DNA from 3 places in the Exiguobacterium abrahamii genome. Region 2 is predicted to be linked to each of the others. Evidence: riboswitches for the same ligand, from Rfam matches in the RefSeq annotation. Region 2 holds a riboswitch; each other region holds the start of a gene.
The links. Region 2 has a riboswitch for thiamine pyrophosphate ahead of ITJ88_RS08620 (thiamine phosphate synthase). Riboswitches for the same ligand answer to the same signal wherever they lie in the genome.
Positions count from the first base shown of each region.

Region 1 (5,295 bases), 390 kb from region 2:
AGACCAAGTCTGTCCGTTCGAGTTCGCGGAAGAAATGCAAAAGGGAATCCCACATGCACGACTTGAAGTCTTCGAAGAGAGTGGGCACGGTATGTTGCTTGATGAACAAGAGAAGTTCAACGAAACGTTACTGTCGTATGTTAAAGGAAATCAAACCGTCTAATCCAACAAGCCATGGACACCTGTCCATGGCTTGTTTTTGTGTACAAAAAAAGTATGCGCCGGCGCATACTTTTAAGGACGATACTTCCGCATGAACCGTTGATCGATCCAGCGCTTCAGGTACCAACCAAGTCGATTAGTTGAGTACGATTTACCATACAGGGAAACCGCATGACGTGGTCCCATCGATAAAATCGTCAAGTAGTTCGTTTGCGGACGATACGTTTTCAGTGCCTCTTCCTGGACGTACCGCAAGAGGTTTTCCAGTAAGATCGGTGCTTGCCGGACAGCTGTGACGCCGTTCTTTGGAATATCGGGATAAGCGACGAGGGTCGCCGCGTCACCCGCAGCAAACAGACTTGGATGATTGAGCGCTTGCAACTGCTCATTGACGAGTAGGAACCCGTCTTCCGTGAAGAGCTTACTGTCTGCAAACAATACAGGTGCTTTCGCACCCGTCAAGCGGATGATCGCATCTGACTCGATTGGTGGGTGATGCTTGAAGCGGAGTAGTGGTTCATCATCTATTGGACGTTCCCGGATCCAATATACATCGAGTTCTTTTAACCGTCTCGCAATCGCTTCCGCTGCAGGGTGCCCTGAAAGTAACTCTGGATCCGTGATCAGTGTAATCGGCACATCCGCCACTTTCAAGGACGCCGCCATCTCGACGGCCGCTGCACCGCTTCCAATCAAGACTGGACGCTTTGCTTGTTGCAGACGCTTTAATGTATCCGGTAACCGGTAGTTCGGTTTGATCGATAATCGTGTCGTATCTTCCGACCAATCGAACGAGCCGATATTCGTCGAGACGACGTCATAGGTATAGTGTCTGCCGGATGCACCGAAGACGACTTTTTCAACGGGGTCGATTTTGATGACGGTCTCCTCGATGAATTGTTTATCATAGGCGCGACATAAGGCGGCGACGTCGATACGGATCTCATCAATGTCGTATGTTCCGTCAGCAAGTCCGGAGTACATGCCCGAGTAATATTGGTACGTCGAGGCGCTTAAAATCAGCCACTCGACGTCTTCTGTCGGTCCGTGTGTAATGCAATGCAGGTGAGCGTGTCCTGCACCAATCAAGAGGATTCGTTTCATGTTGTTCTCCTTCAATCTGTCTTGCTAGAATGTACCCGGATACGGGTGGCGGTAATCATAACCAAAAGACAAGACTGATGAACAGGAGGATGACCCCGAGGTAGATCATATCCTCGCGCTGAACGACTGGCACTTCATAATATGTCCGTTCCGCTGAAAAATGACGGGCTTCCATGGCGATTGCCATCCGTTCTGCCCGCTGGATCGATCGCGAGAAGAGCGGTAAGCCGATCGATAGTAACGCATCACCAGGAAAGCGACTGTGCACGTTTCGAATCATCCGTACTTGCCGCAAGACTCGGACTTCTTCGACCAGTTGCGGCAAAAAGCGAATTCCGGCAAGGAACCCATACGCGAAGCGAGGCGACACCTTTGCCTGGTGAATCAAGCTCATCACGAACCGGGTCGCATCGGTCGTCGTGACGAAAGCGAAACTCAAGCAGACGAACGTCGCCATCCGTAAGGCAAGTAACCAGCCATGTACGACACTTTCCGACGTGACATGAAACCAACCGAACGACCAGAGCGTGTTCGTACCTTTGCCAAACGCCGCCATCATCCAGAACGTCAATAAGAATAATAGACTGTAAGGTGCGAGCCGTTTCAAGAATTCGACAGGACCCCATCCGGAGAGAATTAGCAAGGCGATAGCAAAACTCAGGAACACCAACGTCTTGATCCAGTCATTCGTTGCAATTAAGGCAAACATGATCAAAAACAATCCGCTCCCCTTGATGACAGGATTGAGTTTAGCGAACGGTGACGCGTTTGTTTGCATTGCGCTTCACCTCCTGGAATTGGTAAGAAAGTGGACGTTGCAGCTGACAGCGTTCGAGTAACGGAACGTCAGCGAATAACTCGCTCGGACGCCCGTCAAAAGCAATACGACCTTGCTCCATGACGAGGACACGATCCGCGTATCGGGCGACGAGTTCCATATCGTGTGTTGCCATGACGAGCGTCGTTCCGTTTTGTTGTTCCGTCAACAACTGTTCCATGAGCCGCCGCGTCGTCAATCCATCCTGTCCGAACGTCGGTTCATCGAGCAACAACACATCCTTCGACTGCCCGAGCATCGTCGCGACGCTGAGCCGTCGTTGTTGCCCCGTACTAAGCGCAAGCGGTGACTGCTGTTTGACGGATGCGAGTTCCAGCCGTTCGAGCAACGTCGTGCGCTCGTCACTCGTCGCTTCCCGGTGACTCCAGTCAATTTCCGCTTCGACCGTCAGCTTGAGAAACTGCAGATCCGGTTGTTGGAAGACATAGCCGACGTGCTCATAAAAGCGTCGCCGGGAGTAACGCTGAGCTGAACGTTCCTGGAACCGATATGTTCCTTGATGCGAGAGCAACCGACCGAGTGTTGCAAGCAACGTACTTTTCCCGGAGCCGTTTGCCCCGAGCAGCATCACCCATTCTCCTGTCTGCAGGGAAAATGTCGCATCGGTCAGCGGGTAAGGGGCTTTCGTCGATAATGCAGTGACGTGTAACAAGGCAGTGCCTGCTGTAGCGACTGAGGGAAGCACGTGAAGTCGCGCTGCTTGTGGTCCATCTATGGGTAACGTCTCTAACGTGTACGGATACAAAGAGGGAACAGCAATCCCTTTCGATTGAAGCTCTGTATACGCCTGCGGGAACAAATCCTGCGGATGCGCCGTTGCAGTCACCGATCCGTCCTCAAGTAAGACGATCTGATCGACATATGGCAAACAGACATCGAGTTGGTGTTCGATCAAGACGATCGTTAAATCATGTTCTTTCTGAATCCGAAAGATCAACGCCATCAGCTCGTGTTGCCCGATCGGGTCAATCTGAGCTGTTGGTTCATCGAGTAATAAGATCGTCGGCTCGAGCGCCAGGACCGCAGCGAGCGCGAGGCGTTGTTTCATCCCCCCGGATAGACTCGCGATTGGTGTCGAGAAGGGGAGAGGGAGACCAACAAGTGCGAGTAAGCGTTCAATGCGTTCCTCCATCTCTGCGCGTGGAATCGACCGGTTTTCTAAGCTAAAAGCGATTTCGCGTCCGATCGTTTCCATGCAGAACTGTTCTTCTGGGTTTTGGAACAGCACTCCGACCGAACCGGACCGGGTAACGGTTCCCGTCTGTTCGACTTCAATCGTCTCTGGTGTCAGTCCGGCTAGGGCATGAAGCAGTGTCGTCTTGCCACTCCCGCTTCGTCCGAGCAGAAGGGTCGTCCCGTGCTCGATCGTCAGCGATACATGATCGAGCACCGACTTCATCTGACCGGGGAAGCGGATGCTGAGATCATCGACAGTAATCATGCGACTTCCCGTTTCGTACGTCCTGCCGCAAACCCGTTCAAGACACCGGTCGCAACAAGGCGACGGACGAGAATCGCTGCAAGCAAGCCGCCCAGTAATGCGCCACTAATTAATTGTAAGCCAGTTGTCGCAAGCAACGTCGTCGTCGTGTAGTAACCGAATCCGTTCGCGATCAGACTATAGACGATGCTACCAATCGCGGCTCCAACACCCGATAACATCAATGTCCAGGTGTCATAACGGCGATAACGCGTCATCGCAAAGACGAGTTCCGCACCAAGCCCTTGGCAGACCCCGATCAGTAGAGCCGATAAACCAAAGTGACTACCCGTGAACAGTTCGACGGCTGCCGCGACGATTTCCGCGATGAGGGCGGCACCTGGTTTTTGAATGATTGCCGCGACGAGCGGGCTCGCGATGATCCAGATCCCAAACATCCAGTTGGCACCGACTGGTCCGAAGATTGCCGACATCGGTAACCAGAGTGTTGACCAACCGAGATAGATGACGCCGCAAGCGACGGCGAGCATCATCATGACCATGATTTCTTTCATTTTCCAGTGTTGCATCGTGTTCGTCCTCCTTTAAGTGGGGGAGACACCAAAAAAGACCGCCCTCCGTAAAAAGAGAGCGGTCCTCAGAAAAACTGCGCGCAGCAGGAGTCATTGGATGTGATCGCTCCACTTTCCTACGCTAGTATGAACTAGATCAGGTTCGAAGGGTCCGAAGTGAATCGTCTCAGCCAAATGGGCTCCCCTAGTGGATATGGTAATAGATGATACGCTGTTCACTTTAGGCAATCTTCTGTCTATTGTCAAGACACAAAAAAAACGATACGCCACAAAGGGCGTATCGTTAAACGACTTATTTGTTATCTTCGTTCTCTTCTTTTGCTTCTTCTGAAGACTCTTCCGTAGCTTCCGCTTCGTTGTCTTCACCAGCTTCCGCTTGCGCCTCAGCTTCTGCTTCTTCGATTTCCTCAAGATCCTGCTCGAGTGTAGATTCGACGACAGCTGCGACTTGAATGTCGCCTTCTGTGACGATACGGAAATCTTTTTGTTCCGGAAGATCAGCTACAGAAATCGAATCGCCGATTTCGAGGTTCGTGACGTCGATTTCGACGTTCTCTGGTAATTTATCTGGTGTTGCTGCGACTGTTACTTTAAAGAGTGTCTGTGACAGGAATCCGCCGACTTTAGCGCCAGCTGCTTCACCAACGAGTACGACGTCTGCTTCGACTTCTGTCTCTTCATCCATTTTAACGGCGATGAATTCAACGTGATCGACAGTTGGTGTGAAGACATCCATATCACGACGGTTGATCAAGACGTTAATATTTTTACCGTCGAGTTTCAGTGAAATCAAGACGTTCTCACCGTTTTCTCGAACGATTTTAAGCAATTCTTTTTCTTCAAATGCGATCGGTGTACTTTCCACTTTGTAACCATACACGACACCAAGAGCTTTTCCTTCATGACGTAATTGTTTACGGAGTGAGCGTGGACGTACCTCACGTTTTTCGGCTGTTAATTTAACTGACATGTTCATTTCCCCCTTGAATTTGGTATAGCCCTCAAAAGGTAATGAATGTAGGAGCAGGACAAGTCCTGAACAATTTAAATATGCTAAGACAATCGGTTTCAGACTCTTTTGAATCTGACGCTTTCGTGACTTTGCATTTCTCTCCCAGGTCATTACGCTGATATTGAGAAACATGTGTGAGTAAGTCACCGTTTGATGCGGTGCTAGT
Region 1 covers NZ_JADOYC010000001.1:1,264,937-1,270,231, forward strand. Annotated here, with positions in the region: gene ITJ88_RS06485 (alpha/beta fold hydrolase) at 1-163, shown strand, start outside; gene ITJ88_RS06490 (NAD(P)/FAD-dependent oxidoreductase) at 235-1,266, opposite strand; gene ITJ88_RS06495 (energy-coupling factor transporter transmembrane component T family protein) at 1,322-2,044, opposite strand; gene ITJ88_RS06500 (ABC transporter ATP-binding protein) at 2,016-3,545, opposite strand; gene ITJ88_RS06505 (ECF transporter S component) at 3,542-4,114, opposite strand; TPP riboswitch at 4,214-4,313, opposite strand; gene ITJ88_RS06510 (50S ribosomal protein L25/general stress protein Ctc) at 4,410-5,087, opposite strand.
Region 1: linked by a shared signal. The riboswitch ahead of ITJ88_RS06505 (ECF transporter S component) and the one ahead of ITJ88_RS08620 (thiamine phosphate synthase) in region 2 are both predicted to bind thiamine pyrophosphate.

Region 2 (5,295 bases):
TCTCGCAATCCCTGAACGCTGAGATTTCCGTTTATTATTCGATCAATGGTGTGCGGAGCGAGGATCCTTTGTGAAGAAAGCCGTACTGATCGGTTGCCTGTTGCTTGCAGGGTGTGCGCAGGAGACGACGGAACCAACGAAATCATCACAACCGGAAACGAAACAACCGACAGAAGAAAAGAAGCCGAAGCCTGAGCCGACGAAAGAAGAACGACAACAAGCAAAACTAAAGCAACAATTGGCAGCGATGTCGACGTCAGAAAAAATCGATCAACTGCTCTATATCGGAGTCGCCGGCACGGAACTTTCAGCAGCTGACCGAAAATTATTACAGACGCATGCGATTGGCGGGGTCTTACTGCTCGGCGGAAACATCACGTCAGAAGAACAACTCTTGACGTTCACACGTGCGATTCAAGAGACGGATCAAAAACCGTATGCGTTTGTTGGGATCGATGAAGAAGGCGGACGGGTCAGCCGGGTACCGGATCAACGATTACGTCTACCGACGAGTCAACGGATAGCGCAAGGAGCAGATGATGCGAAAATGGAAGATGTCGGACGTACGCTCGGTCATTTGTCACGATTTTATGGCTTCAACATGGACTTCGCACCGGTCCTAGACGTCAACAGTAATCCGAACAATCCGATCATCGGCGACCGTGCGTTCAGTGCTGATTCGAAGACCGTCGCGACGCTTGGTACGGCCCTGATGCACGGGATGCAGGAGACGGGAACGATTCCGGTCGTCAAACATTTTCCCGGTCACGGCAATACGAGTGTCGATTCCCATGTCGGGCTACCGAAAGTGATGGCATCAAAGGAAGAATTGAAGCGGACGGAACTGTTACCGTTTAAAGAAGCGATTCAAGAGGGCGCCGAGATGGTGATGGTTGCCCATATTCTCTATCCCGCGTATGACGATACGAATCCATCCTCGCTCTCAAAGCCGATCTTGACTGACCTTTTGCGTCAGCAACTCGGATTCAACGGTGTCATCATCACGGATGATCTCGTCATGGGAGCGATCACGAAACAATATGGTCTCGCGGAAGCGGCACGTCAGTCGCTCGTCAACGGAGCTGATATGGCAATGTTTTCAGAGGCAGGTGCTTACACAAAGGTCCATGCCGAAGTGATGCAAGCCGTCAAAGACAAAACGCTGACGCCGGAGATGCTCGACGCTAAAGTAATGCGCATCCTGAAGCTAAAGCAGACGTATGCCGACAGCCAAGAGCAACAGCGACCGACGAAATCGGAGCTGATTCAGCAAGTGGAAGCGCTCAACTAGGACTAGCGAAGCAAAGCGACTCATGCTAGACTAATGGGGCAAGCCAATTAAACACGAAAAGACACTAGGGGAGTCTCCCAGCAGACTGAGACGGAAGTATCCGGACCCTTTGAACCTGATCTAGTTCGTACTAGCGGAGGGAAGTGGCTCGAAACCTTAGATATCCTTAGCGCTTCAGCGCATTTTCGGACCACTCCCTTCAACATCGGGAGTGGTCCTTTTTCGTATGGAAAGGAAGAACATGATGCGTTTACATCTGATTTCGACGGGATCCATTCATCCGCTTGACGGAATAAAGACCTTTCACTCCCTTCAACCTTATACGGATCAGCTGCATCTACGAGAACCGAACTTGTCGGCAGCAGAATTGCTTGATCTAATCGACGCGCTCCTTGTGCATGGTTATTCGCCTGAGCAGTTAACGGTTCATGACCGGGTCGACGTCGCCCATGTCGCAGGCATCGGTGTGCAGTTGACGCGACGGTCCTTGCGTGTCCGCGATGTCCGACGTCATTTTCCGAATCTCGTCATCGGGAAATCGGTCCATTCACTAGCAGAGGCACTGGCAGCAGAAGCGGAAGGAGCCGACCGCCTGCTGTACGGTCATATTTATCCGACAGCGTCGAAGCCGAATGTGCCGCCACGGGGAATCGACGCCTTGAAGCAAGTCGTCACCTTCACGACGAAACCGGTCATTGCGATCGGCGGAATCACACCAGAACGCTTGCCTGAAATCTCAGCGACCGGTGCAACCGGAATCGCTGTCTTATCGGGTATTCTCGGTCAATCGGATCCACTCGCCGCCATTCTAAGTTACCAGGGGGTTCGCGTATGACGGATCACATCATCATCGGCGGCGGAGTCATCGGGTTGACGCTTGCTTACGGTCTCGCCTGTCAGAATGAATCCGTCGTCGTCTTAGAACGCGGAACATGCGGACAAGGAACGAGCCGCGCAGCTGCCGGGATGCTTGCGACGGACATCGAGCTGAGAGCGGAATTGCATTTACTTGCCGCACGTAGTCGTCGTCTGTATCCGCTGCTTGCACGTCGTCTCGAGCGAGAGACTGGCATCGATTGTGGGTACCGGGAACAACCGTTTTTGTTAAAACGTAAAGGACGCGAGCATCTGTTTCCAGCGGTCGGTCAAATCGATCCACGACGACTGACGACTGCATTGATATATGCCTTACGAAAGCGTGGGGTACCAATCGAAGAACAAGTGGAGGTCACACGTATCGAAGAGAACGATGACTTCATCAGGATCGAATCGAATGCGGGAATCTGGACCGGACGAACAGTGACGGTCGCTGCCGGACGCGGGTCGCAAGCCTTGCTCGATACAGCTGGTATTTCGATCGCGACATATGGGGTCAAAGGGGAATGTCTCGCCGTCCGTCTCGCGGGTCAGCCGTTACGCTCGATCCTGTTTGACGACGCTGTCTACCTTGTGCCAAAAGCAGACGGACGAATTTTGATCGGTGCGACCGAACTGCCGTACGACGAGACGGTCGGTGTCAGTGTCGCTGGGATCACGTCATTGCTTCAAGCAGCAGAACGACTGTATCCACCGATTCGTGACGCGGTCATCGAAGAAGTCTGGTCCGGTGTACGACCACAAACGGCGTCAGGCTTGCCATATATCGGAGTCGCCGATTCATCCCGTCGGATCTTCATGGCGACAGGGCATCATCGGCATGGCATATTACTCGCACCGGCGACAGCGGAAGTCTTGGTAAATACATTACGGTTGATTCAGAAGGAGGAAGTCCGATGAACATTACGATTAACGGCAATGACCACACGATCGAACAGATTCAAACGATCGAGGACATGCTCACGCAACTCGGCTTAGGGGAAAAGCTCGTCATCGTCGAACAGAATCGACAAATCATCGATCGCATGGCGTACGGTCAGACGGTCGTTCGAGACAACGACACATTTGAAATCGTTCATTTCGTAGGAGGAGGATAAACATGCTGAAAATTGGAGAAAAGACATTTGAATCACGGTTATTACTCGGAACGGGGAAATATACGGACGCTACGGTACAGCAGGAAGCAATCGATGCGTCCGCCTCAAAAATCTTGACGTTCGCCGTCCGTCGGCTCGATATTTTTGATAAACAACAAGCGAACTTCCTCGAGTCGCTTGATTTAACAAAGTATGATTTACTACCGAACACGGCCGGTGCGAAGACGGCAGAGGAAGCCGTACGGTTGGCGAAGCTTGCGCGGGCATCCGGTATGTGCGACATGGTTAAGGTCGAAGTGATCGGTTGCGACAAGACGTTACTACCTGATCCGATCGAGACGTTACGGGCTTCTGAAGAATTACTTAAAGAAGGTTTCATCGTCTTACCGTATACGTCGGACGATGTCGTCCTTGCACGGCGACTCGAAGAACTCGGTTGTCACGCCATCATGCCGGCAGCGTCACCGATCGGTTCCGGGCAAGGCATTCTCAACCCACTTCATCTACGATTCATCATCGAGCAGACGACGGTGCCGGTCATCGTCGACGCCGGGATCGGTTCACCGACCGACGTCGCCTATGCGATGGAACTCGGTGCGGATGGTGTCTTATTGAACTCCGCTGTCGCCCATGCTCAAGATCCGGTCAAGATGGCGTACGCCATGCGACTAGCTGTCGAAGCAGGGCGCTTCGGATACGAAGCGGGACGTATCGAGAAGAAACAGTATGCGGTCGCGAGTAGTCCAACGAGTGGATTGATTCGATGAACCGTTACTCACGGCAAACTCGATTTCAACCGATCGGGGAAGCGGGACAAGCACGCTTGGCATCAGCGAAGGTGCTGATCATCGGCATGGGAGCGCTCGGAACGGCGTCGGCAGAGCAACTCGTCCGCGCCGGTGTCGGTGTCGTCCGAATCGTCGACCGTGATTATGTCGAATGGAGTAATTTACAACGACAACAGCTGTATACCGAGGACGATGCGCGTCATATCGTACCAAAAGCGATTGCCGCAAAAGCACGGCTTGAAGCGATTAATTCGACGGTGACGATTGAAGCGCATGTAGTAGACGTCGACCGGTCAGCGCTGACGTGGCTACTCGATGATATCGATCTGATCATCGACGCGACGGACAATTTCGATATTCGCTTGCTGATGAACGACATGGCGTTGATGCGTTCGATTCCGTGGATTTATGGTGGCTGCGTCGGCAGTTATGGGATCACGTTCACCGTCCGTCCCGGGGAGACGCCATGTCTGCATTGTCTGCTCGATCAATTACCGCGAGATCAGGAAACGTGTGATACAGCGGGAATCATCGGGCCAGCTGTACAGATGGTCGCTTCCTTGCAGGTGACAGAAGCGTTGAAGTGGTTGAGCGGACAGACGGACGCCATGCGGACGCGCTTGCTTGCGTTTGATGTCTGGTCGAATACGTTTCAACAAATTAACGTCCAGTCACTGAAGCAAACGGAGTGCCCGTCGTGCGGCATCGAACCGTCCTATCCTTACTTATCGGATCAAACGGTACGTTTCACGGCACTGTGCGGTCGCGATGCCGTTCAAATCCGGGGAGACGGACAGCGGGATCTGGAACAGTTGAAAAATCGTCTTCAGCCGGTCGCAGCGATTTCTGCTCACAATCCATACTTGCTGGCGTTTACGACGGACGAACATCGGATGGTCGCCTTCCGAGATGGACGCGTTCTGATTCATGGCGAGGACGATCTCGTCAAAGCAAAACGACTCTATCATGCCTATTTCGGGTAAACGTTCACAAATCAGTAAACTAATTTTTGATATATGTGTTTTAAATGTTTAAAAAACAGGTAAATAAGACTTCAGACGTAAATCGGTCTACAGGTTTTGAACGTGAAGAGGAGTGATTCAGATGAAACAAGAATTCGATCCAATCAAGGATCAAGCACAGACGGAAGACGCCCAAGCAGTTGTTCAGCAAGCCAACTGGAATCCGGATCGGTACCGGACGAACTTGAACCCATTCTATCTGTCACCTTGTAGTGTCGAAC
Region 2 covers NZ_JADOYC010000001.1:1,655,064-1,660,358, reverse strand. Annotated here, with positions in the region: gene ITJ88_RS08630 (OsmC family protein) at 1-74, shown strand, start outside; gene nagZ (beta-N-acetylhexosaminidase) at 71-1,291, shown strand; TPP riboswitch at 1,348-1,450, shown strand; gene ITJ88_RS08620 (thiamine phosphate synthase) at 1,533-2,126, shown strand; gene ITJ88_RS08615 (FAD-dependent oxidoreductase) at 2,123-3,067, shown strand; gene thiS (sulfur carrier protein ThiS) at 3,064-3,264, shown strand; gene ITJ88_RS08605 (thiazole synthase) at 3,267-4,031, shown strand; gene ITJ88_RS08600 (ThiF family adenylyltransferase) at 4,028-5,035, shown strand; gene ITJ88_RS08595 (hypothetical protein) at 5,157-5,295, shown strand, end outside.

Region 3 (5,295 bases), 780 kb from region 2:
CAAATGAAGGCATCCGAGGTGCAGAAGAGGATGAGATGGAAAAGACGATGGTCTTATCGCCTGTCCAAGTGCCAGAAGAATCAAAAGCGGAACCAGAATCACCCGCTGTCACGACCGTTCAACCGAAAACACCGGAAAAGAAAAAGAAAAAACGCTGGTGGATCGTCCTCTTATTGCTCATATTGCTAGGTGGTGCAGCTACGACGTTTGCGATGTGGCCAGATCCAACGGTCACCGTACCATCTGTCGTCAAGACGGATGGAGACGAAGCGGAAACGAAGCTTGAGAAACTTGGATTCGTTGTCGAGACGACAGAACGAAATAGCGATACAGTCGATGAGGGAGACGTCATCAGTCAGACACCGCGTGAAAACGCACAGGTCAAGAAGGGCTCGACAGTCAACTTGGTCGTCTCTACCGGAAGTGCTCCGGTCGAAGTACCGGATGTGACAGATGACGCTGAAAAAGAGGCGATTGCGACGTTAAAAGAGGCTGGATTCGCTAAAGTCGAGGTCGAACGCGAAAAGTCGGATGAAATCGCGCGAGGTAATGTGATCCGGCAATCGATCTCTGCTGGGACGGAAGTGATCGCAAAAGAACAGACGATTACGATCACTGTCTCAGAAGGAACGTCGTCCTTTGAATTGAAAGACTTGACGAACTTATCGAGTGATGAAGCGAAAGCGTATCTCGATGAAATGGGTCTCGACGGTACGTTTGAACAAGAATTCTCAAGTGATGTCAAGCTCGATCAAGTCATCCGTCAATTCCCGCAAGCAGGAGCACAAGTCGAACCGAACGACTCCGTGACGGTCTTCATCTCAAAAGGTGAGGAAGAAAAAACGGTGACAGCGACGTTCCCTGAAAAGGTCGTCTATGATGCGGTCAGCGAGAACGAGGACGAGGAACCACCGAAACAAGTCATCCGGATTGAGACGGAAGATGCGAAAGGGAAGCGGACCGTCATCGAGGAATCGATTGACCAAGATGAGACATTCGACGTGCCGGTGACGATTGATCCGGGAGAAGAAGGCAAGATTACGATTTATAAAGACGATACGGTGTATCGTTCAAAAACCATCACGTACAATCAAGCAAAAGACGCACAGTGAATGTGATGAAAAAGGAGTGCATAGGATGACGGAACAACGCATCGAAGAGAATCGAGAAGGAACGATCATACGCCTGCAGGGTGGCTTTTATGATGTCATGACACCAGAAGGAGAGGTCCGTTCACGGGCAAGAGGGAATTTCCGAAAACGCGGCATCAGTCCAGTCGTTGGAGACGAAGTCGTTCTTCATATCGAAAGTGAGACGGGATATATTCTCGAAGTGAAGGAGCGGGACAACTTTTTAGTACGCCCGCCTGTCGCGAATATCGACCAGGCATTGCTCGTCGTTTCGGCGGCAGAACCTGATTTTTCAGCGCACTTGCTCGACCGATTTCTCGTTTTGATCGAAGCGAAGGAAATTCAACCCGTCATCCTGTTGACGAAAATGGACTTGCTTGACGATGTTAAAGGACCGGCTGTCCGAGAGGCAATTGCCGCTTACCGGAAGATTGGATATACGGTCATCGAGACATCAAGTGAGACGTTGTCGGGTGTTGAGCAAGTCCGTCCGTTGCTTGCTGGAAAAACGAGCGTTCTCGCGGGACAATCTGGTGTTGGGAAAAGTTCATTGCTCAATGCACTGGAGCCCTCTCTTGATTTAGAAACAAGTGCCATCTCGAAATCACTCGGACGCGGACGTCATACGACGCGTCACGTTACGTTGATGCCGCTTGCCGAAGGATTGATTGCTGATACACCGGGTTTCTCGAACCTTGATTTTCCGTATGAAATGGAAATCGAGGATGTACGATGGAGTTTTCCTGAATTCGTGGCTGTACAAGATGAGTGCAAATACCGAGGTTGCTTGCATTTGAATGAACCCGGTTGTGCCGTCAAGGAAGCCGTCGAAGCCCAAGAAATCATGTCCTCTCGTTATGAGAACTATGGTATGTTTATAGACGAAATCAAGAATCGAGCCCGGAGGTATTGAAGATGATTAAAATTGCACCATCTATCTTATCAGCAGATTTTGCGAATCTCGAACGCGATGTTAAAGCCGTCGAAGCAGCAGGCGCGGACTATATCCATTTTGATGTCATGGACGGTCAGTTCGTACCGAACATCTCATTTGGATTACCTGTGCTTAGCAGTTTACGTCAAAAGACGGATATGATTCTCGATGTCCATTTGATGATCGACCAGCCAGAACGTTTCGTTGAAGATTTCGTCAAGGCAGGGGCAGACATCGTGACGTTCCACGTCGAAGCGACGAATCATGTCCATCGTGTCTTACAACAAATCAAAGCAGCGGGCGCAAAGGCAGGAGTCGTCTTGAATCCGCACACGCCATTATCAACGATTGAACACGTCCTTGAGGATGTCGACATGGTCTTATTGATGACGGTCAATCCGGGCTTCGGTGGACAAGCCTTCATCGAGCGTGTCATGCCGAAACTCGCAGCACTCGCGCAAATGAAAGCAGATCGTGGTCTGACATTTGAAATCGAAATTGACGGTGGCGTCAATCCGGAAACGGCAAAACTTTGCATCGATAATGGTGCGAACGTTCTCGTCGCAGGATCAGCAATCTACAATGCACCGGATTATGCGGAAGCGATCACTAGCATTCGTCAAGGGGCTGCCGTATAATAAATATGATGACCGCAAGGGGTGTCGCTTGAAAAGCGGCTGAGAGGAGTCTTTTAGACTTTAACCCTTCGAACCTGTTCCGTTCAAACGGACGTAGGGATGTGGCGCACGCAGGCAGTACGGCGTTCGTCGTACTGCCTTTTTGCGTCCTCTCGTACAATGAAGGAGGAAAAAATAGCATGAAACGGTTACAAATGATGATGGAAATTGCCATCTTCGCCAGTCTCGGAGTCGTCTTTGATTTACTGATTCCATTCAAAATGCCACAAGGTGGTTCGATCAGCTTAGCGATGCTACCGATCTTCGTCATGGCGTTTCGCCACGGTGTCGTCGGAGGGGTCGTCACGGGAGCGCTTGTCGGTACGATTCAATTGATGTTCGCTCCACAAGTCTTGACGATCGTTCAACCGATGCTTGACTATACGATTGCGTATGGTGTCGTCGGATTAAGTGGTCTGTTCGCGCGTCAAGTCAGACTAGCCGCGCGCAATGGACAAAAGAAAAGCTTGATGGCGTTCGTTCTCCTGGCGACGTTATTAGGCGCAGGACTCCGTTATATCTGTCATGTCATCAGTGGCATCGTCTTTTTTGCCAAGTATGCAAAAGGTCCAGTCGTGGAATACTCTTTCGTCTATAACGCAACGTATATGGTTCCCTCGTACATCTTATGTGGAATCGTAGCAGGAATTCTATTCACGACTGCGCCACGCTTACTCCGTTATTCGGCACGAGGCGTCTGAGATGCGGGCGATTCTCGTTTGTGCCGGTCCGCGAGAAGAAGTACCGGATTTACAGATGTTTTGTCAGCCGGGTGATTTCATCGTCGGTGTCGATGGTGGTGTTCAGACGGTCGAATCGTTTGGGCTGACATGCGACCTGACAATCGGTGATTTTGATTCGCTTGGTTATGTACCAGAAGGGGCAATCGTTCATCCGGCTGAGAAAGATGAGACGGATCTTGAACTGGCCCTTCGTACAGTGTCTGAGAGGGAACAGCATGAGGAGATCATCATCATCGGGGCGACTGGTGGGCGGCTCGACATGACCGTCCAAAATGTCTATCTATTGAAGCAATATTCAGAGGCACGACTCGTGACGAAACGAGAAGAGGTGCGATACTTGGCTGAGGGAACGTATGCAGTCGAAGCAGGGAGCTATCATTATCTTTCGTTCATTCCACTTGTGCAGTCGACCTTAAGCTTATCCGGAGTCAAATATCCACTTGATGCACATCCCGTACCCGTCGGAGGTTCCTTGACTGTCAGTAATGAATGGCGTGCGTCAGAAGCGAAGGTAGAGCTCCATCAAGGCGAATTATTAATGATGCGGACGCTTAAGGAATAGAACAATCATACAAAAAGAGGCCATGGATGATTCCGCGGCCTCTTTTTAGATGAAATTATTCTTCAAGTTGAGAAGGGGCGACACGGATGTCGCTTTGAGCGGATAGATGTTTTCCTTTGACGAAGAGATGATAACTTCCCCACATGACAAGAAAGAAAGGAACACCGATGTATAGCGCGATTCGTTGATCCGCTTGAAACGCAAGACTGACGAGGACGACGACGTTAAGTGTCAACGAAATCAGTGGTAACACCGGATAGAGTGGTGTCTTGAATTTCAGTTCGGATACATCGTGTCCGTTTCGGACGAACTGACGACGAAATGCAAGCTGAGAAGCAGAGATGGAAATCCAGCCGACTTGAGCCCCGAGTCCGGCTAAGGACAAGAGCCAAATGAAGACGGTATCTTCTGCGAAAAATGCGGTCAAAAGCGATAACATCGCGAACATCATCGTAAAGAGCAACGCCCGCATCGGCACACCACGTGCATTGACGTAAGATAATTTCTTTGAAATCATCCCTTCTTGCGCCATCGCCCATAACATCCGGGTCGCCGCATATAGTCCGGAGTTTCCGACGGACAATAGTGCCGTCAAGACGACGATGTTCATCAAATCAGCAGCGTACGGAATACCGATCGCATCAAAGACCATGATGAACGGACTGCTGACTCCGCCAGCTGTTTCATACGGAATTAATGCACCAACGATCGTAATCGATAAGACGAAGAAGATGAACGTCCGCCAGACTGTATTGCGGATGGCTTTTGGAATCGATTTTTCTGGCGTGTCGGACTCCCCAGCCGCAACACCGATCAATTCCGTTCCTTGGAAGGCGAAGTTGACGGCAATCATCGTCGTCAAGACACCGAGAATCCCGTTTGGAAACCAACCGCTTGCCGTAAAGTTCGCAAATAACGATGTTGGGCGATCTGCTTCCATCGGTAACCAGCCGAACCAAGCAGCGCCACCTAGAATGATGAAGAACAGGATCGCGAGGACCTTCAAACTTGAGAACCAGAATTCAGCTTCACCGAATGCTTTGGCGGAGACGGCATTCAGACCGAACAGCAAGACCGTAAAGACGGTACACCAGACGACAACGGGTACATTCGGAAACCAGCGATCCATCAAACTGCCGGCAGCTGTGATTTCGAGTGCCACCGTCACTGCCCAGCCGAGCCAATAAATCCAACCGACGGCAAAGCCGACCCCTGGTCCAATGAAGCGGGTCGTATAGGTCTGAAATGA
Region 3 covers NZ_JADOYC010000001.1:878,557-883,851, forward strand. Annotated here, with positions in the region: gene pknB (Stk1 family PASTA domain-containing Ser/Thr kinase) at 1-1,112, shown strand, start outside; gene rsgA (ribosome small subunit-dependent GTPase A) at 1,138-2,043, shown strand; gene rpe (ribulose-phosphate 3-epimerase) at 2,046-2,702, shown strand; TPP riboswitch at 2,710-2,819, shown strand; gene thiT (energy-coupled thiamine transporter ThiT) at 2,882-3,442, shown strand; gene ITJ88_RS04340 (thiamine diphosphokinase) at 3,444-4,046, shown strand; gene ITJ88_RS04345 (amino acid permease) at 4,102-5,295, opposite strand, start outside.
Region 3: linked by a shared signal. The riboswitch ahead of thiT (energy-coupled thiamine transporter ThiT) and the one ahead of ITJ88_RS08620 (thiamine phosphate synthase) in region 2 are both predicted to bind thiamine pyrophosphate.